DNA from 4 places in the Paraburkholderia sp. UCT31 genome. Region 2 is predicted to be linked to each of the others. Evidence: predicted binding sites of a transcription regulator. Region 2 holds the regulator's gene; each other region holds the start of a gene.
The links. The regulator LexA, encoded in region 2, represses DNA repair genes until DNA is damaged. The targets are predictions, from matches to a motif close to ACTGTATNNNNATACAGT.
Positions count from the first base shown of each region.

Region 1 (4,806 bases), on a different contig from region 2:
CGAGCACGTGCTGCCGCAGGCGGCGGCGCTCGAAGTGGCGATCGTCAGCGCGAAGGGGGGCGAGGGCGTGCTGGCTTTGTCGGAAGACCAGTTCTGAGCATGCCTCGATGCCGGCCGCGATCGCGGCAGCACATTGAAATGCAAACGGCGCCCCGCGAGGCGCCGTTTGTTTGTCCGGCTGCTGTTTGTTGCGGCCTGCGCCGCGGCCCGGGCCGCGTCAGCGCACGCACTCAAACTCACGCATACGCCGGCCGATGCTCGCCCGCGGTCTCGCCGAGATAGCGATGCACCGACAGATCGTCCGCGCGAATCGCGGGCTGCTTGCCCGATATCAAGTCGGCGAGCAGTTGGCCCGAGCCGCACGACATCGTCCAGCCAAGCGTGCCGTGGCCGGTGTTCAGGAACAGGTTCGGCACCGGCGTGCGGCCGACGATCGGCGTGCCGTCCGGCGTCATCGGCCGCAGACCGCTCCAGAACGTCGCCTTCGAGGTGTCGCCGCCGCCCGGGAACAGGTCATTCACAGAAAGCTCGAGCGTCTCGCGGCGCGCCTGGCGCAGCGATTTGTCGAAGCCGACGATCTCGGCCATCCCGCCGACGCGAATCCGGTCATCGAAGCGCGTGATCGCGATCTTGTAGGTCTCATCGAGCACGGTAGACACCGGCGCCGCAGCCGCGTCGACGATCGGCGCGGTGATCGAATAGCCTTTCAGCGGATAGACCGGAATCTTCACTATGCCATCGAGGAAGCGCGTCGAATACGAGCCGAGCGCGACCACGAACGAATCCGCGCGCACGAGTTCGCTGCCGCACTGCACGCCGGCGATGCGGCCGCCCGCCATCGCGAGCGCGTCGATCGACGTGTTGTAGCGGAACTTGACGCCCAGTTCCTCGGCGAGCGCCGCGAGGCGCGTCGTGAACATCTGGCAGTCGCCGGTTTCGTCGCCGGGCAGGCGCAGGCCGCCGGTGAGCTTGTGCGACACCGCGGCGAGTGCTGGTTCGGCCTTGGCGAGTTCGTCGGCCGTCAGCAGCTCGTATGGCACGTTGGCTTCCTGCAGCACGGCGATGTCTTTCGCGGCGCCGTCGAACTGCTGTTGCGTGCGAAATACCTGCAGCGTGCCGCCGGTGCGGCCTTCGTACTCGATGCCGGTGTCGGCGCGCAACGTCTGCAGGCAGTCGCGGCTGTATTCGGCCAGCCGCACCATACGGCCCTTGTTCACCGCATAGCGCGGCGCCGTGCAGTTCTGCAGCATCTGCCACATCCATTGCAGTTGGAACGCGGTGCCGTCGACGCGAATCGCTAGCGGCGCGTGCTTCTGGAACATCCACTTGACGGCCTTCAGCGGCACGCCCGGGGCGGCCCACGGCGAAGCGTAGCCCGGCGAGATCTGGCCCGCGTTGGCGAAACTGGTTTCGAGCGCCGGGCCGGCCTCGCGATCGATAACGGTCACTTCGTGACCGGCGCGCGCGAGGTAATACGCACTCGTCACGCCGACGACGCCACTGCCCAAAACGACGACTCGCATAGCTGCTCCAGATATCCAAAAATTGAGTGAGGGCAAGGCGCTCGTCGGAGGTTCGATCTGATTCGATCCGGCGAGCTGCAATGTGAGGTGAAATGCCGTTTGCCCAGTGTTAACCGCTATACTATTAACTGTGAGACAGGTTTTGTTATCGTATTTTCATCATTTTTAGAAAAAACACCATGCGTACCCAGCGCCAGCCCGTGCGGGCTCTCGACAAGCTCGATCACAAGATCCTGCGGCTCCTGCAGCAGGACGGCCGTATGGCGATGAAGGACCTGGCGGAGCAGGTCGGTCTGTCGGTGACGCCGTGCATCGAGCGCGTCAAGCGGATGGAGCGCGACGGCGTGATCACCGGCTACTACGCCCGCGTGAACCCGGCCGAGCTGGGCGCGGCGCTGCTCGTGTTCGTCGAGATCACGCTCGATCACAAGAGTGGCAACATGTTCGATCTGTTCCGGCGCGAGGTGCAGAAGATCCCCGAGGTGCTCGAGTGCCACCTCGTGTCGGGCGATTTCGACTATCTGATCAAGGCGCGCATCGGCGAAATGGCCGATTACCGCAAGTTGCTCGGCGACATCCTGCTGCAGCTGCCGGGCGCGGTGCAGTCGAAGAGCTATGTGGTGATGGAGGAAATCAAGGAGACGCTGACGATCGCGGTGGGCGAGTAGGTTGCCGGTTCACTGAGGGGTTGGACGCGCATCAAGCGACCAACGAAGTGCTCGACAAACGGCGTAAACACTGTATATTTATACAGGTGTGTTGCGCCGCTTTCCTTTGGCGCTTCCTGTTTGCGTTTGCGTTTGCTTTGCGTGGCCCGCCGTGGATGACCCCGACACCCCTGACATTCCCGAATTTCCGATCGCGCCGCCGGCGCCTCGCAAGGGGCGCGGCGCGGTCACGAACCTGCAAGGCCGCTACGAAGTCGACCAGCGCGAAGCCGTCCACGACGGCTGGCAGACGGCCGACGAAGACGGGGAGCCGAAGGTCCTGCGCACGCAGGTGTTCGAGGAGCGCGCAAAAACCATCCTCACACGCAATGCGTCGCCGGACATTCCGTTCAATGTGTCGCTGAATCCTTACCGGGGCTGCGAACACGGCTGCATCTATTGCTTCGCGCGGCCCACGCACAGCTACCTGGGCTTGTCGCCCGGGCTCGATTTCGAAAGCCGCATCTACGCGAAGATCAACGCGCCCGAACTGCTCGAGCGGGAACTGTCGAAGAAATCCTATGTACCCGAGCCGATCGCGCTCGGCGTCGTCACCGATGCATGGCAGCCGGCCGAACGTGACTTGCGTCTTACGCGTCGTGTGATCGAGGTGCTCAGCGAGCGCAACCACCCGTTCGCGGCGATCACCAAATCATCGCTGATCGAGCGCGACATCGACCTGCTTGCGCCGATGGCCGGGCGCGGGCAATTCATGGCGGCGATCACCATCACGACGCTGGACGCCGACATCGCGCGCACGCTCGAACCGCGCGCGGCCACGCCGTCGCGCCGGCTGCGCACGATCCGTACGCTCAGCGAGGCGGGCATTCCGGTCGGCGTCAGCATCGCGCCGGTGATCCCGTTCGTCACCGAACCGGATATGGAGCGCGTGCTCGAAGCATGCGCCGAAGCGGGCGCCAGCAATGCGAGCTATATCGTGCTGCGGCTGCCGTGGGAGGTCGCGCCGCTGTTCAAGGATTGGCTGGGCGCACATTTCCCGGATCGGGCCGAGCGCGTGATGAGCCGTGTGCGCGACATGCGAGGCGGCAAGGATTACGATTCTTCGTTCTCGACCCGCATGAAGGGAGAGGGCTTATGGGCGGATCTGCTCAGGCAGCGCTTTCACAAGGCCGTGCGCCGGTTAGGGTTGAACGGGCGCGACCGCGGCATTCTCGACATGTCGCATTTCCGCCGGATCGAGCCGCCGCGCGCCGAGCAGGTGAGCGCACCGGCGCGCGACAATCCGCAACTGAGGCTTTTCTAGCGCGCAGGAACGTCTGCGGGTCCCGCGACGGGGGGCATTACTGCGAAATCGCTTTGGCCGCTTCAACCTGACTTTCGAAGTAGGTCTGGAACGCGAGCGCGAGACCGGTCATCAGCAGAAACGCACCGATCAGCAGCGAAAAGATCACGACGAAAATGACCGTCCAGCCGGAGCGGCTTTTGCGTTGCGTGTGGGTGTTGAATTGCGCATCCCATTTCTGATCAGGACGCAGCCCGTAGACGAGCGCCGCCAGAAACGCGGCAAACAGCGAAACCGCGCCGATCGGCGCGAGCGCCCAGCCCAGGATCGACGCGCGCTCGGTCGCGACCAGCAGCATCACGCCGGGAATGCCGACCAGCGTGCCGAGTAGATGCGCCCAGCCGTAGATGTCTCGGGTGCCGTACAGATAGAAGCGGTGGGCGCCGAGGCTGCCGAACAGGAACGCCAACGCGGCGGTGAGCGTCTTGGATCTGAAGCGCGGGGAAGTCGAGGCAGCGGTGGGCATGAACGCGTGGGCAGAGTGACGGGCGGTCGAAAGGAGCGGCGCGCCGCGGGGGCGCGGGCCGACGCGCATTCTACGCCTGCGGCGCGCGGGTGGTCACGTGGAGGACGATCGCCCAGGCTGAAAGCGGGGTGGCGAGATGCGCCGGACCTGGCTCAAGGTGAGTGCAGCCGTTCAGCCGGACATGCGTGCATCCGCGTATTACGGCGCTGAATACGTGACGCGATAGATCGCGCCGGCGGTATCGTCGCTGATCAGTAGCGAACCGTCTGGCAGCGGCAACACGTCGGCGGGGCGGCCCCAGACCGATTCGCCGGGTTGCAGCCAGCCTTCGGCAAAGACCTGCTGGCGTGCGTGGCTGCCGTCAGGGTCGGTGATCACGCGCACGACGCGGTAGCCGACCTTCTTGCTGCGGTTCCACGAGCCGTGCTCGGCGATGAAGATATTGTTGCGGTAGTCGGCTGGAAACATCGGGCCGTCGTAGAAGCGCATGCCAAGCGCCGCCACGTGCGCGCCAAGCTTGACCACTGGCGGCGTGAATTCGCTGCACGGATGATCCTTGCCGAACTCGGGGTCGGGCGTGTCGCCGCCGTGACAGTACGGAAAGCCGAAGTTCATGCCGACTAGCGGCGCGCGGTTGAGCTTGTCGCTCGGAATATCGTCGCCGAGCAGGTCGCGACCGTTGTCGGTGAACCAAAGTTCGTGGGTGACCGGATGCCACGCGAAGCCGACCGAATTGCGGATGCCGCGCGCGACGACCTCGTAGTGGCTGCCGTCCGGGTTCATGCGGCCAATCATCGCAAAGCGGTC
Region 1 covers NZ_VZQP01000011.1:2,251-7,056, forward strand. The annotation lists gene F6X40_RS11395 (acyl-CoA dehydrogenase) at 1-97, shown strand, start outside; gene F6X40_RS11400 (D-amino acid dehydrogenase) at 237-1,523, opposite strand; gene F6X40_RS11405 (Lrp/AsnC ligand binding domain-containing protein) at 1,703-2,191, shown strand; gene F6X40_RS11410 (PA0069 family radical SAM protein) at 2,343-3,494, shown strand; gene F6X40_RS11415 (NINE protein) at 3,532-3,999, opposite strand; gene F6X40_RS11420 (PQQ-dependent sugar dehydrogenase) at 4,198-4,806, opposite strand, start outside.
Region 1: F6X40_RS11410 (PA0069 family radical SAM protein) is a predicted target of LexA. The motif match lies at 2,261-2,278, and genes of this name have one in related genera.

Region 2 (4,806 bases):
CAGCAGACCCCACTTGACGTTCGGCAGCGTGACGCGACGGAACGTCTGCCAGCCCGATGCGCCGAGCACGTGCGCGGCTTCTTCCTCGTCGTTGCCCTGCGCCTGCATCAGCGGAATCAGCTCGCGCGCGACGAACGGGAACGTGACGAAGATCGTCGCGAGCACGATGCCCGGCACCGCGAAGATGATCTGCACGTTGTGATCTTCGAGCCACGGGCCGAACCAGCCCTGCGCGCCGAACATCAGCACGTAGATCAGACCGGAGATCACCGGCGACACCGAAAACGGCAGATCGATCAACGTGGTCAGCAGCGCCTTGCCGCGGAATTCGAACTTCGCGATACACCACGACGCCGCGAGGCCAAACACGAGGTTCAGCGGCACCGCGATCGCCGCGGTGAGCAGCGTCAGTTTGATCGCCGACAGCGCATCCGGATCGGCGAGCGCTTCGAAGTAAAAACGCAGCCCCTTGTTCAGCGCCTGGTAAAACACCGCGGCGAGCGGCACGGCCAGAAACAGCGCGAGAAACAGCAGTGCGAGGCCGATCAGCAGCCAGCGCACGAGCGCCGGCTCGCTGACCGGATCGGGGCGACGCGCCACGCTCGCCGGGTGGGTCGGAACGCGGCTCATTGCACACCTCCACCGATAGCGGCGACGCTCGTGGCCACTGGCGCCGATCCCGTCTTGCCGCGGCTCGTGCGCCGCTGCAGATACCACTGCAGCGTGTTGATCGACAGCAGCATCAGGAACGACACGACCAGCATCACGACCGCGAGCGCCGTCGCGCCCGCATAGTCGTATTGCTCGAGCTTCGTGATGATCAGGAGCGACGTGATCTCCGACTTCATCGGCACATTGCCGGCGATGAAGATCACCGAGCCGTATTCGCCGAGCGCGCGCGCAAAGGCGAGCGCGAAGCCGGTCAGCACCGCCGGGAACACGGCCGGCAGCACGACGCGGCGAAACGTGAGCCAGCGCGACGCGCCGAGACACGCGGCCGCCTCCTCCTGCTCGCGCTCGAACTCCTCGAGCACCGGTTGCACGGTGCGCACGACGAACGGCAGGCCGATGAACGTCAGCGCGACCAGCACGCCCGCCGGCGTGAACGCGATCTTGATGCCGAGCGGCGCGAGGAACTGGCCGATCCAGCCGTTGCCCGCATACACGGCCGCGAGCGAAATGCCCGCCACCGAGGTGGGCAACGCGAACGGCAGATCGACGACCGCATCGACGATACGCTTGAACGGAAACGTGTAGCGCACCAGCACCCACGCGACGAGAAAGCCGAACACCGCGTTGATCAGCGCGCCGCCTAGCGCCGAGAAAAACGTCAGCCGATACGACGCGAGCACACGCGGCGACGTGACCGCGCGCACGAACTGGTCCCAGTCGAGCGTCGCGGTTTTCAGAAAGGTCGCCGCCAATGGAATCAGCACCACGAGGCTCAGATAAGCCACCGTGATGCCGAGTGTCAGGCCAAAACCGGGCAATGCGCTCGGCTTGCGGAAGGTCAACATGGTCATGCTGGATACTCGTTCATGGTTGATGCTCGCGCGGTTGTTCGTTTTGCCGTGCTGCGGTACTGCGGTACTGCGGTACTGCCGCACCGCTGGCCACCGGACCCCGGTTAGCCGAAAGCGCGCCCATTGGGCGCGCCCTTTTGCCCCTGGCGGTGACTCAGGCGGTGGTTACTGCGGCTGATAAATCGAATCGAACACGCCGCCGTCCGCGAAATGGGTCTTCTGCGCGTTGGTCCAACCACCGAACGAATCGTCGATCGTGTACAGCTTCAGCTTCGGAAACTTCGCGGTCAGATCGGCCGGCACCTTGGTGGAACGCGGACGATAGAAATTGCGCGCGGCGATCTCCTGACCTTGCTCGCTATACAGGAAGTTCAGATACGCTTCGGCCACCTTGCGCGTGCCGTGTTTGTCGACGACCTTGTCGACCACCGCGACCGGCGGCTCGGCCAGAATGCTCACCGACGGCACCACGATCTCGAACCTGTCCGGACCAAACTCCTTCAGCGACAGGAACGCCTCGTTTTCCCACGCGATCAGCACGTCGCCGATACCGCGCTGCACGAAGCTCGTGGTCGCGCCGCGCGCGCCCGAATCGAGCACGCCGGCGTTCCTGTACAGCTTGCCGACGAACTCCCTGGCCTTCTGGTCGTTGCCTCCCGGTTGATGCTCGGCGTACGCCCACGCGGCCAGATAATTCCAGCGCGCGCCGCCCGAGGTCTTCGGATTCGGCGTAACGATCGACACGCCCGGCTTCACCAGATCGTCCCAATCCTTGATGTGCTTCGGGTTGCCCTTGCGCACCAGAAACACGATCGTCGACGTGTACGGCGATGCGTTGTCCGGCAGACGCTTTTGCCAGTTCTTGTCGACGAGCCCCTTGTTCGCGAGCGCGTCGATGTCATAGGCGAGCGCAAGCGTCACGACGTCGGCCTGCAGTCCGTCGAGCACCGAGCGAGCCTGCGCGCCCGAGCCGCCGTGCGACTGCCTGAAGGTGACGGCTTCGCCGGTCCTCGCCTTCCATTCCTTGCCGAATGCCTGATTGATGTCCTGATACAGCTCGCGCGTCGGATCGTAGGACACGTTCAACAGCGTGGTGTCGGCGTGCGCGACGCCGCTTGCGCCCAACATGCCGAGCGCACCCGCCGCGCCGACGGCGAGCGCCGCGATCAGTTTTCTGGTTCGAGCCGCAAGCCCCGTATGCCGATGGTTCATTTCAATTTTTCTCCGCGTGATGTCCGCTGATGAGCGTCTGGTGTTGTTCTGCGTCGCAGTCACGTGCACATGAGCGCCAACCGGAGGCCAGTCTATCGAAGCGCTTTCATTATTAAAAATAATGTTTCTTCATTTTTTAATGCTTAAAAGTGGTAACGACAGATGCGTCGGCTGTTGGGACGCCGACAACGCCGTCATGTCGCCGATAAACGACGCCCCAGCGCGACCCTTGCGCCGAACTTAAAGTAAAGCTTGAAATGCGCCGAATACTGTATAAAAATACAGTCACCTGTTCATACATACAGTGGCCATGACAAAACTCACCGCACGACAGCAGCAGGTTTTCGATCTGATCCGCCGCGCGATCGAACGCACCGGCTTTCCGCCCACTCGCGCGGAAATTGCCGCCGAACTCGGGTTCAGCTCGGCCAATTCCGCGGAAGAGCATCTGCGCGCGCTGGCGCGCAAGGGTGTGATCGAACTCGCGGCCGGCGCGTCGCGCGGCATCCGCCTGCTGTCCGGGCAGGAGGACGCGCCGTATCAGTTCACCCTGCCGCATGCGGGCCTGATGCAGTTGTCGTTGCCGCTGATCGGCCGGGTCGCGGCGGGTAGCCCGATCCTCGCGCAGGAACATATCTCGCAGCACTACGCGTGTGACCCGGCGCTGTTCTCGAGCAAGCCCGACTACCTGCTGAAGGTGCGCGGCCTGTCGATGCGCGACGCGGGCATTCTCGACGGCGACCTGCTCGCGGTGCAAAAGCGCACCGAAGCGAAGGACGGCCAGATCATCATTGCGCGGCTTGGCGACGACGTAACGGTCAAACGTCTGAAGCGCCGGCCGAACGGCATCGAACTGATCGCCGAAAACCCCGATTACGACAACATCTTCGTGGAATCCGGCAGCGCCGATTTCGCGCTCGAAGGGATCGCGGTCGGGCTGATCCGCCCCAGCGAGTTCTGATCTTTCGCTGTCGCCGGAACGCTTGCGCCGGTTTGTCCAACCCAAGCCGCATTTACGCCCGCATTTACGCCCGCATTTACGCCCGCATCTACGCCCGCATCTACGCCGAATCGCCTGGAGAGACTCATGGAACGCCTTGCCCGCCTGTTGCCCTTTCGCCAGTTCGGCCGTCTGCGCCATCTGCGCAAGCTCACGCCCTGCGCGCTAATCGAGGCGCCCGCTGCGCGCACGCCGTCGCTGTTCGACGCGGCTGCCGAAGCTTCCGGTCTGCCGTCGTCGTTGCCGGCATTCGCGCGCGTGTCGCTGAATTCGGCGCTGAACATCGCCGAGCCCGCGCGTCGCGCGCCGGTGCGGGTCTATCATGGACCGTCGCGACTGATCATGGTCGGCACGGTCGACGCCGTATGCCGTATGATCGATCGTTGCATAGCCGACGAAGCCAACGTGCACGGCGCGGTGTTCGAAGCCTGAGCGAATCCTGAGTACGCATGCAACAAGCACTTCGGATGTTCAGAGATTCGCGTGGGATGGGGTCGTTTCGACCTCGCCGTGGTCGACGTTAGATCATCACTGACGTGGAGTCCCATTCGATGACAATTCGGAAACGCACACAGGGCAGCGCCACCCGGCCGCTGCTGATCACGCTGATCGTGGTGATCGTGATTGCCGCGCTGGGCTTTATTTATGCGTCACCGTATCTGGCGGTGAACAATCTCAAACGCGCCGCCGATGCGCGCGACGTGCAAACCGTCAATCAGTATGTGGACTTTCCCGCGCTACGCGATAGCCTGAAGCAACAGGTGGGCGCCATGCTGACACGCCGGCTCGAGGCGGATGCCGGCAACAAGATGGCCACGATCGGCGCGGTGATCGGCGTGACGCTGATCGGCCCGCTCGTCGATGCCTATGCGACACCCGACGGCGTCGCGGCGCTGCTGAACGGCATGCCGCCGCGCGGCACGCCGGGCGAGCAACCGTCCGCGCCGCCAGCCGCGGGCGGCGAAGCGCCGGCCGCACCAGCCGCGGGCGACACCACCACGCAGGCAAGCGCCCCGCCGCCCGGGCGTCAAAGCACGGCCGGCTATCGCAGTCTCAACGAGTTTGTCATCA
Region 2 covers NZ_VZQP01000083.1:9,509-14,314, forward strand. The annotation lists gene cysW (sulfate ABC transporter permease subunit CysW) at 1-630, opposite strand, end outside; gene cysT (sulfate ABC transporter permease subunit CysT) at 627-1,523, opposite strand; gene F6X40_RS38065 (sulfate ABC transporter substrate-binding protein) at 1,689-2,735, opposite strand; gene lexA (transcriptional repressor LexA) at 3,046-3,696, shown strand; gene F6X40_RS38075 (hypothetical protein) at 3,823-4,167, shown strand; gene F6X40_RS38080 (DUF2939 domain-containing protein) at 4,287-4,806, shown strand, end outside.

Region 3 (4,806 bases), on a different contig from region 2:
GGCCAACTCGAATTGAGGTCAGGGTGTCCTGCAGCGGCTTGCGCGAGCGCACATGCATGCAAACCTGACCGGTCGCGACCACCGCAAGTCCCGCGCGCGCCGCCGAGCGCTCGACCGCGCCTCGGTGCAGGTCGTCCATCGCGCGTTGCAGAAGCGTGAGCTCGACCCAGCTTCGCCCCGGGAAGCTCCGCGCAACCCATGCCGCGTCTTTCGTGAGCTGTTCTTCGCGCGCGGGAAAATCCGGCACAAGGATGATGAGGCAGTCGGGCAGCCCTTTGAGGTGCTCATAGGGCGGCGCCGGCGCCTCGAGGTCGGCCGCCTTGAGCAGGTAGGCACCCTTGGCCGTTCTGGTGCGGGCAAGCGTGATGAGTTCGGACAGATTGCCGTAACCCTCGCGGTTTTGCGCGAGCGCAACGAAGGCAGGCCCGGGCCGACCATCATCGTCCGCTAGCCGGAAGAAGGAACCGATGATTAGAGGCAGGGCCGCCGCCTTCGCCGGCGCATGTGCGCGCACCACGCCAGCGAGCGAGCACTCGTCCGTGATGGCGAGTGCGCTGTACCCAAGTTGTACGGCGCGCTCTACCAGCTCCTCAGCGTGAGAAGCCCCATGCAGGAACGAGAAATTCGTTGCGCAGTGGAGTTCGGCGTAGGGCGGAAGAACCGAGCCGTACACCGGGTCGGCTTGCGTGTCGCGCGGCATCATCGAGATTTTGAACGTTGTTCGCCGACGGGGAGATGGAGCAAAATAGCCACTATGGACGTCCTGTTAGATGTGGTGATTGCATCACTTCGCGGCCTACGGCTAGCCAAACAGTCCATGCAGGAACCAGCGGGGGTCATCCTCATCCCGGCTTGAAACTCGTTCCCGGAAAATCCAGTAGTACGCGAAGTCCTCCCCCTGCGCGACAAAGTAATCGCGCGTCACCATCTCCCCGTCGTGCCAGCCGGCTTCAATGCGCTCGGGAGGCGAGACCGTCCGCAGCGGCGACCCGTAAAACGGTCGGTGCTGGCGCGTCAGAAGTTGGACCGGGTTCTCCAGCAGCCACGCGGGGCGAGGAAGGTCGCCGGGCGGCGGGATAAGCTTCTCGGCGTCGGCGAGCGGCACCCATCGGTTCGCAGTCTCCGGCCGATGGTCCGCCACAGGCGCAGGCCGGAGCACCTTGTCCGCGCCCAGTCTCGCAACCAGCAGTTCGAGAAGGCGGTTGTGGTCTTCCTTCGACCCTCCGGGCTGAGGAAAGAGTTCTTCGCTCGGCGGCGCGGCAGCCTGCACGTCTTTGGCCTCGAGTCGGATGGCGATGACAGGCGCTACCAGCGTGATACGGCCCAGTCGCTCCTTCAGGAGGCGCACCAGATGGCGGTCTTCCCACGTCGGCTCCGCCAACGCAACGTCCACGGCAGTCGGCGGCGCGGCTTCGCGTCCGCGTTCGTGCTCCAGATACAGGATGAAACGCGTCATGACCAACTGGCGCGCCACCAGCCACCCGGACAACTGTGAGATAAGCCGCTGGCCGGCGAACAGCACGGCTTCCGCGTGTTCCACGCGGTCGGGCAGCTCCAGCCGGGCATCGAAGACCGGGGGCGTTTGCAGCCATTCGAACAATTCGGGCGCTTCCCCCAAGGCGGCGTCCAGCGCGTCGAGTAGGCCGTCGCCGCAGCGGCGCTTGAGACCCGCTCGCGGCAGTTTCCGCAATTCTCCGATGCTGTTGCAGCCAATGCCCTCGAACCAGTCAGCGTACTTGCGCGCCGCCGGTAGCAGCGTCACCGGGAGTCGGTCCAGTGCCCGCTCCAGACTCCTCTGAGATATCACGCGGCCGCCGCCTATGCGCGCGAGCAGCCACGCGCCTTGACCGGTGGGTGCCGTGCTGAAAGAAAACGTAAAACCGAAACGAAGCAGCACCGTCTTCACGAGCTGACACACCCTCAGCGCGCCGCCAAAGAGACGCAGGCTGGCGGACACGTCCATCAGGATTGTCGTTTCATCGCTGATGACAACGAGAGGCGTGAACTGCATCAGTGCTAGGGCGACGTCCCTGGCTGCTTCTTCTTCTCTCGCCTCCGAGCGCTCGAACAGCAGCGTGTCAGGGGCGAGCGTCAGCACGCCACCACGCTTCATGCCGGGGCGTAAGCCCGTGTCGCGCGCGGAGGTGTCGCAGAGAATGACGCGGTCGCGCTCGAGCACGGCCGCACCAGCTTCAGTCGTGCGTGACCAGCTCGGCCGGAATACCTCAAGAGGCAGGCGCGGCAGGTGCACGCCAATCCATAGGCGCATGGCAGACCGTTCAGAAATTCGCAGCCAAAAAAACTGGCCGACACGCGCGCGAGGCTCCGCCGCAGACGTCCCGGGTCTTCATGCGGAACGACTGCCGGGAAGGAAGATGCGCTGATTCAGAATGCATGAAAGTCAAAAACTGTATGGATAAACAGTATCATAAGCCCAAAGACAAACGACTGCGCCCTGCGACTGCATCGACCGCCTTTGCCCGCGCGGCGAGGCCGCACTAGGCAAACTCTGGAGGGTGACCCAGCACGCTTCGCTAGGGCCAGCATCGGGGATTAACGGCTTGCCACCTTGAGGCCATTGGGCTCTCAAGCGCGAGCGGGGCGACCGTTCCAGCCAGGCGCTCAGCAGCGAGGGCGTCAACTGTACGCATGAGGGCGCTCAGGTCAGCCGGCTTTCGAAAAAACGCAGACCAGCAAGGGGGCCCGTGCCCGGGTTCGGGCATGGCGGACAACAGAATAATCGGCAGGTGCGCCAGCGCGGGGTTACATCTGACGTGCCTGCATAGCTCTGCACCGTCCATTTCGGGCATTTGCCAGTCGGTGATAATCAACCGGGGAATCCCACGTAGAAGTTTGTTCAACGCGTCCGCACCGTTTCTTGCCAGCACGACGTGGTGGCCCCTTCCTTCAAGAGACAACTGCAGAGACCAGAGACTTTCGGAGTCGTCATCGACGAGAAGAACGGTATGCATGACAGGAACACTGGTGAGCGGCCTTGGCGGTGTCGCAACAGCCATGCCCCGAACGTCCGACGGCCGCCGGTTACGGCGTCACCATGCGTCCGTCGCCGCAAGCCAATTGCCAGGGAACTCAGAAAGACTCCGCTGTCCCGTGGTGATGCCGTCGGGGCTTGTGATTCGAAGCAGAAGCGGCGTTAAGCGCAGCTTTTTATTGGCGGCCGGCGCGTTTCGCTCTATTCGTGGGTGGCAAACTCCAGCGGGGCAACAGGCGTAGATGTCCCGGGAGCACGCCAATCCATAGGCGCATTCTTGTCCAGCAAAGAAGGCGAGGGGAGGACGGACAGAACAAGCGGCTCGTGCCGCAGCGGCCCGCGTCGTTTCACAAAGTCAATGGACAGGCCGTCCGCTACAGGGCGCAGAGCTAACCGCAAGGGCGACGGAGACGCGTCCTGAGCGGCTGGAAGCGGTCGAATCATGAAAAAAAGCGTTTCCGAGGACTGGGCCGCCAGATGCAACCGCCGCAGCGACTCGGCCCGCATGTGGTTTTGCCAGAAAACCAGCGTGCTGCACGTGCCAGCGCGCAGGATTTGCTCGGCAGCCCACAGCGCGTCGGCGGTCCGCTCAGGCCGCATGACGAGGCAACGCTCGAGAGGAATGCCCCAGTTCGCCAGTGCCAGTGAATTGGGCAGGTGCGGCGGCTGAACCAGGGCAACCGGGCCTTTGCCGGACGCGCGGAGGACTGGTTCAAGCAGCCGCAACTCGCCGATGCCTTGCTGCTGTACCAGCAGGTCAACAAGAGCGCCCACCGGCCACCCACCACCCGGGAGTTCGCCCGAGAGCGCTGGATACCCCGTTTCGACGCACCGGCCGTCGCCGCGCGCGAGCTGCGACGCCCGCCAAAGCGACGGGTGTATCGATTCGGGATTGGCGACAGCAGCTAGCATTGGAAGGAAAAAGCTGTATGTATAAACAGTATTCTAATCCCTTTTCGAGGCGCGGTCTTGGTCGAGAACGACTTCGTCGGGACCTCAACGCTGCAGCACATACTGAACCCGGAACTCCTAAGCGCCACATCGCCTTTTCTGCTTGCTAGAATCGCCGAACCGCGACTCCCCGATGGCCCGCCAATGCTAGTCGACTTGCGAAGATGCTGGAATATAGGGGTCACATTCTTGCTCTTCGCGCTACCTTTCCTGCTTGGCTTGTATGAATCTGCGTTTCGCGGCGTGGCGGGCGAAGAATCCCAGAGGTTTCTAGCGCCGTCGCTAGTATCGGCGGGGCTGGGATTGCTGCTGCCGTGCCTGTCAATTGGCCCAAAGCCGCCGCCCGGCCGGACAACTGGAAGCTCCCCTGACGCACGGGCGCGCCGGGACTACAATTGGAACGCGGCGGTTCTCATCATCGCTGTGATGCTGGGCTTGGTTGGGTCGCTGCTGTGGACTGCTTCGCTGGAATACTCAATGAAGGGAACTTTCCCGCTTTGGTGGCCCGAGTGGGGATTCGGTGGCTGGCTTGGGAGCCGGCTCGGCGTCGCGGGAACCGAAGTCGTGGCCTACTATCTCTTGACCATAGTGGCGGCACTTGCCAAGCTAGCGAGACCCGCATGAGCCTATTTTCCTTCGCCGGGGATAATCCGGCGCTCGTCATACTACCGGCCATAGGCCTGGTGCTCGCTGCGGCCGTTGTTCGGCTGAAGAGCCGCTACGTTAACGAAGGCATACTGTTTCGGTCACGGCGAGAGGGCGCAAGGGATGAGGTCGGATTAAACGAAGGCCCTGACAATCGCGTTTTCCTCCACCGCTACGCTGACCCCGACTTGACTGCTGCAGGCCCACGCGCAGGAAAA
Region 3 covers NZ_VZQP01000037.1:17,276-22,081, reverse strand. The annotation lists gene F6X40_RS27145 (error-prone DNA polymerase) at 1-703, opposite strand, end outside; gene F6X40_RS27140 (Y-family DNA polymerase) at 803-2,269, opposite strand; gene F6X40_RS27135 (PleD family two-component system response regulator) at 2,535-2,972, opposite strand; gene imuA (translesion DNA synthesis-associated protein ImuA) at 3,194-3,904, opposite strand; gene F6X40_RS27125 (hypothetical protein) at 3,962-4,567, shown strand; gene F6X40_RS27120 (hypothetical protein) at 4,564-4,806, shown strand, end outside.
Region 3: F6X40_RS27140 (Y-family DNA polymerase) is a predicted target of LexA. The motif match lies at 2,408-2,425, and genes of this name have one in related genera.

Region 4 (4,806 bases), on a different contig from region 2:
GTTCGGTCGACGATCTGCGCCACACGCTGCAATCGAATCTCGAAGAATTCGAGCGGATGCGCACGATCATCAACGACATGCTGTTCCTCGCGCGCGCCGATCAGGGCGAACGCGCGACGGGGCTCGTCGAGGTGTCGCTCGCGGCGGAACTCGCGCATACGCTCGAGTTTCTGGAGATTCCGCTCGAAGAGGCGCACGTGCATGCGCAGTTGCACGGCGATGCGTTCGCGCGCGTGAACCGGTCGCTGTTCGGCCGCGCGTGCACGAACCTGCTGATGAACGCGATCCAGCATTGCGAGCCGGGCGCGTCGATCAGCGTGACGATCGCGCGCGGGAAAGGACCGATGCGCGACCAGGTGCGCGTCGCCGTGGCAAATCCTGGCGAGCCGATCGCGCCGGACGTCCTCGAACATCTGTTCGACCGTTTCTATCGCGCGGAAGTCTCGCGCACCAATAGCCGCGAAAACCACGGGCTAGGGCTCGCGATCGTGAAGGCGATCGCGGAGATGCATCGCGGCACCGTGTCCGCGCACAGCGCCAACGGCGTCAACACGTTCTCGTTTTCGGTGGCGGCGTCGGCGCTGTCCACGTCAGGCGACGTGCCGGCCATGCGTGCGAACGCGACCGGCGTCGCCGGCGACAGCGCCTATTCGTCGCTCGCGAAAGGCAAGTCGGCCTGAACCGGCAGGCGCGGCTTCAGCGCCTGTTCGCTGGCCGTCGTCAGCGTGCTGATGCGCACGCCCAATAGCCGCAGCTTGCGGTTCAACTCCACGCGTCGCAAACATTCGGTCGCCGCGCGGCGGATTTCGCTCGCGTCGGCGGTCGGTTCGTCGAGCGTCAGGTCGCGCGTGACGGTGTGGAAATCGTCGTAACGCAGCTTGATGCCGATCGTGCGGCCCACGTAACCCTTGCGCACGAGATCGTCGGCGACACGCACAGCCCCGTAAACGCGCTCGATAACGCCGGTCGATCGTGGCGCGGATGCAGATCGCGCTCGAACGTGGTCTCGCGGCTGATCGACTTCGGCTCCGATTCGACCACCACGGGCCGCTCGTCGTGACCCTGTGCGACCTGCATCAGCCAGGCGGAATAGCTGCGCCCGAAGTTGTCCTGCAACAACCCGGCGTCGGCGGCGGCCAGATCGCCGACCGTCGCGAGGCCGAGTGTGGTCAGCTTCTGCGCGGCCTTCGGGCCGATGCCGTTGACCTTGCGTACCTGCAGCGGCCACACGCGCAGCGGTATATCGGCCGGCGTCAGGATCGTCAGGCCGTCAGGCTTGTCGAGTTCGGAGCCGATCTTCGCGAGCAGCTTGTTCGGCGCGACGCAGATCGAACACGTGAGACCGGTGGCCTGATGAACGGCGTCCTTGATGCGCCGGCCGATGTCGGCCGGTTCGCCCGGCAGGTCGGTCAGGTCGATATAGATCTCGTATGGCGAACGTGGGCGGGGTAACTCTGGACGCTCTGGTTGTAACTATCTGATTTGTATAAAACAATCAGTCACGTTTTTCTTAAAAAAAGACATTTGAGAAGCTCAGTGTCGCCCAACCTACCTGTTTTGGTCGTTTTTGGTAAGTTAGGATACATTTGCTCGGTAAGGTGGTACGCGCATTAAAAGTCCAACTCGAACTGCGACGACGCCTCGCTCGCCGTCGTTCCCGCACGTTGGAGGCCGCCCGCCTTGACCCCCAGTAGCCTGATGGATTTAACAAGTTCGACCCGTTTCAGGCATTGGGTGGCCGCGTGACGCAGTGCCTTAGCGTCCGCAACAGGTTCTGGGAGAGTGACGTCACGCGTTACTGTCTGAAAGTCGTTGAAGCGAAGTTTGATCCCGATCCTTCGCGCGAGATAGCCTTTACGCTGCAAATCTAGCGCCACCTGCTCGCATAAACGGGTAAATGCGGTACCGAGTTCCTGCTTGTGCCGTACGGCGTGCAGGTCTTGCTCGAATGTAGTCTCTCGGCTCATCGAGACAGGCTCGCTATGAGTCACCACTGGCCTGTCGTCGAGCCCATGGGAAACTTGGCGAAGCCATGACCCATAGCTCCGTCCGAACTGTTCGATCAGCCATTGCTCGCCGCATGCGGCAATTTCACCGATCGTCGTTATCCCGAGAGACGTCAGCTTGGCGTTGGCCTTCGGCCCAATACCGTTGATTTTTCCGGCAGCCATCGGCCAGATCCTTGCTTGCAAATCTTCAAGCCGCAAAATTGTGATTCCGTCTGGCTTTTCCATGTCGGAACACAATTTTGCCAAGAGCTTGTTTGGCGCAATTCCAACCGAACAGGTCAGATTGGTCGCCTCGACGACCGCGGATTTCAGGTTCCGCGCAATTTGCTCCGATTCGTCATTCAAGAACGATAGATCGGCATAGACCTCATCTATTCCCACGTCCTCGATTGTAGGACTTACGGATCGAACTGCTTCCTTGAACAGTCGTGAGTATGTTCGGTACAGGTCAAAGTTCACCGGAAGGAGAATGGCATTTGGCGCCAGTCGGGCCGCCTTCATCGCCGGCATCCCAGAGTGAACTCCGAGCGCTCGTGCTTCGTAGGTTGCAGTCGTCAATACACCTCTGCCCGTATAGTCGCGTAACCGCGAGAATTCACGCGTGCCGTCCGCGTTCGTTCGGGGCGCATCCGAACGACGGCCCGCGACCACCATGGCTTGGCCTCGCAGTTCTGGATACTGCGAAAGTTCACAAGACGCAAAGAATGCATCCATGTCAATGTGGGCTATGCGCCTATGATCTGGCATGCCTTGATACTCAAAATAGCGTTCAGTGTCTAGCTGGGCCAACGCGGCGCTCCGCAGAGCCCCGGATGATGAACATCGAAACATTGAGAAATCGCGTTCTCCCCATCAAATGCCTAAACTGTACATCCATACAGTATTTTTGTCAGGTGGCGGCACCATTTTTGTAATATAAATGGGGAGTTCCGGCGAGGGCTGGGCTGCTTCCTCATGTCTATTCGGGTGGGCGACGGAGGAGACAAAGTCCGACCCGGTTGCAAAGGAGGTGTGCTACTTCCATCGATGAAACGTTGAAGCGGATCGTCACATGCAGTCGCGTATCGACGCACCCTACGTTTCGGCGCTTGAGGCGGATGGCAAGACTGTCCGTCGTCGACGGGTTTCATGTGCAGGGCCCGATTGCTTTTCTCTCGGGGCCCCGCGCCCAAGCCCCAACTCGAACTGCGCTGAGGAACCGAAAGAATGATAGCGAGCATCGCGTCGCCGGCAAAGATCGGCCATCTTCAGCCGATCAACTTCGGCCTATGAGAAACAGTTCAACGACCGCTCCCAGGCCGTTATCGGACGTCGCGCCGGCTCCCGCCGCTTGCTGGTTTGCCTTGTGGTCAAGAGGGGATGTCTGCATTCGCGTGAGTTTTTCGCGAGCCGCCGAGGCGACGGCGTCGTCATCGATCGAGACATGCCGGCCACGTGCTGACTGCAGGCACGTCTGGGCGAACACGCGGCGTCGTGCGGCGCGATTCGACGTCCGATCGGCCTACGGTCGCCGCCGCGATGATGCCCGGTCGGGCATGGCTTTCGTACAGTAGCCTGCGCTACAGCCGGGACGAAGCTGCTTGAGCTGACCGGCCGTTCGCGGTTGATCGCAGCAGCGGTGTTCGCGTACGTTGCGTTCGACTGTCTTTGCTTCGCCGAGCCGCGTTGATCGCCGCTCGCGCTCGCTCTGCTGGTGAACATCGGACGCCGAACGTCACGCAGCCGACAAGATCCGCTCGGCACAGGAATAAAACGCGCGCACCGGTTGTTCTGCTGTTTGAGACGCTCACCCCGCTTTTGATCAGCCACGCATTCAGCCGAAGGGAAGTTACACAATGGGAATGGACTTCAGTGCGCTAAACCAATATGCACGCCGCGAGTACAAGTTTGCTCAGAGCGACTCTTTTCAGAAGATCAATCGAGACGTAATGGGCAGCAACTATTCGGAAAGTCTGGCCCATGGTGTTTGTATGGGCGCCGTGCTGAACTGGGTCAAGGAAAAAATGACCACCTCCAACGGCATTCTGAAGAAGGACGGTCCGTTGCTGAACCCGACGACGAAGCGGTTCGCCAATCCGTTGAATCCAGTCAGCCGCATGAGCCAAGGCATTTCGCCGCCGGCGGGTTCCCCGCTCGCAAGTTTGATCGACAAGGGTAAAAGCGGTCCGCGCAACGCAGATACCATGCTGGCTGCCGCGATGACGCAAAACGCTTACAGCGGCAGACCGGTGAGCACGGTCGCCCGCGAACTGGGGCTCGTAGAAGCAGACTGGGAAGACGACATTCATATCGCACAGGAACCGGCGCCCGGCGGCGGTGTCAACCGACTTGACGACAAGACCATTGCGGAAGCTGGGGAAAACCTCCGCCAAGGCAGGGCGGTCATCATCGAGGTCGAATGCACGCAAGGCAAGCATGCGATCGCGTTCTATCGTAGCCGCGGTGGGTCGTTGTATTTCTTCGATCCCAACGCCGGAGTCTACGCGCTTGACACGCCGTATAAGGAGTATGGCGATGGCTTCGTGGTCGATGCCACGCTGCTCGCGTTCGTCAAGTCCTGGCTCGATGCCTACGTAAAGCAGAGAAGTTTCAAATTCACGACACCGCACCGAAATTTTTATCACGTGTTCAAGCGGAGCACTGCTTGATGGCTAGCAGCTCGCGACGTCGCGAAGGCTCTGCCATGCACGGCGTCGTCGTAGTCATTCGGGCACGCGTGTTCGGCGAGGGTGGTCAGTGCCGGCGCCGGATCGCCGCGACGCAAGCCGCCGCAAAAATCACCTCACGGCCGCACGCG
Region 4 covers NZ_VZQP01000040.1:68,412-73,217, forward strand. The annotation lists gene F6X40_RS28630 (heavy metal sensor histidine kinase) at 1-680, shown strand, start outside; partial or broken gene F6X40_RS28635 (Y-family DNA polymerase) at 647-1,428, opposite strand; gene dinB (DNA polymerase IV) at 1,611-2,756, opposite strand; gene F6X40_RS28645 (hypothetical protein) at 3,845-4,657, shown strand.
Region 4: dinB (DNA polymerase IV) is a predicted target of LexA. The motif match lies at 2,874-2,891, and genes of this name have one in related genera.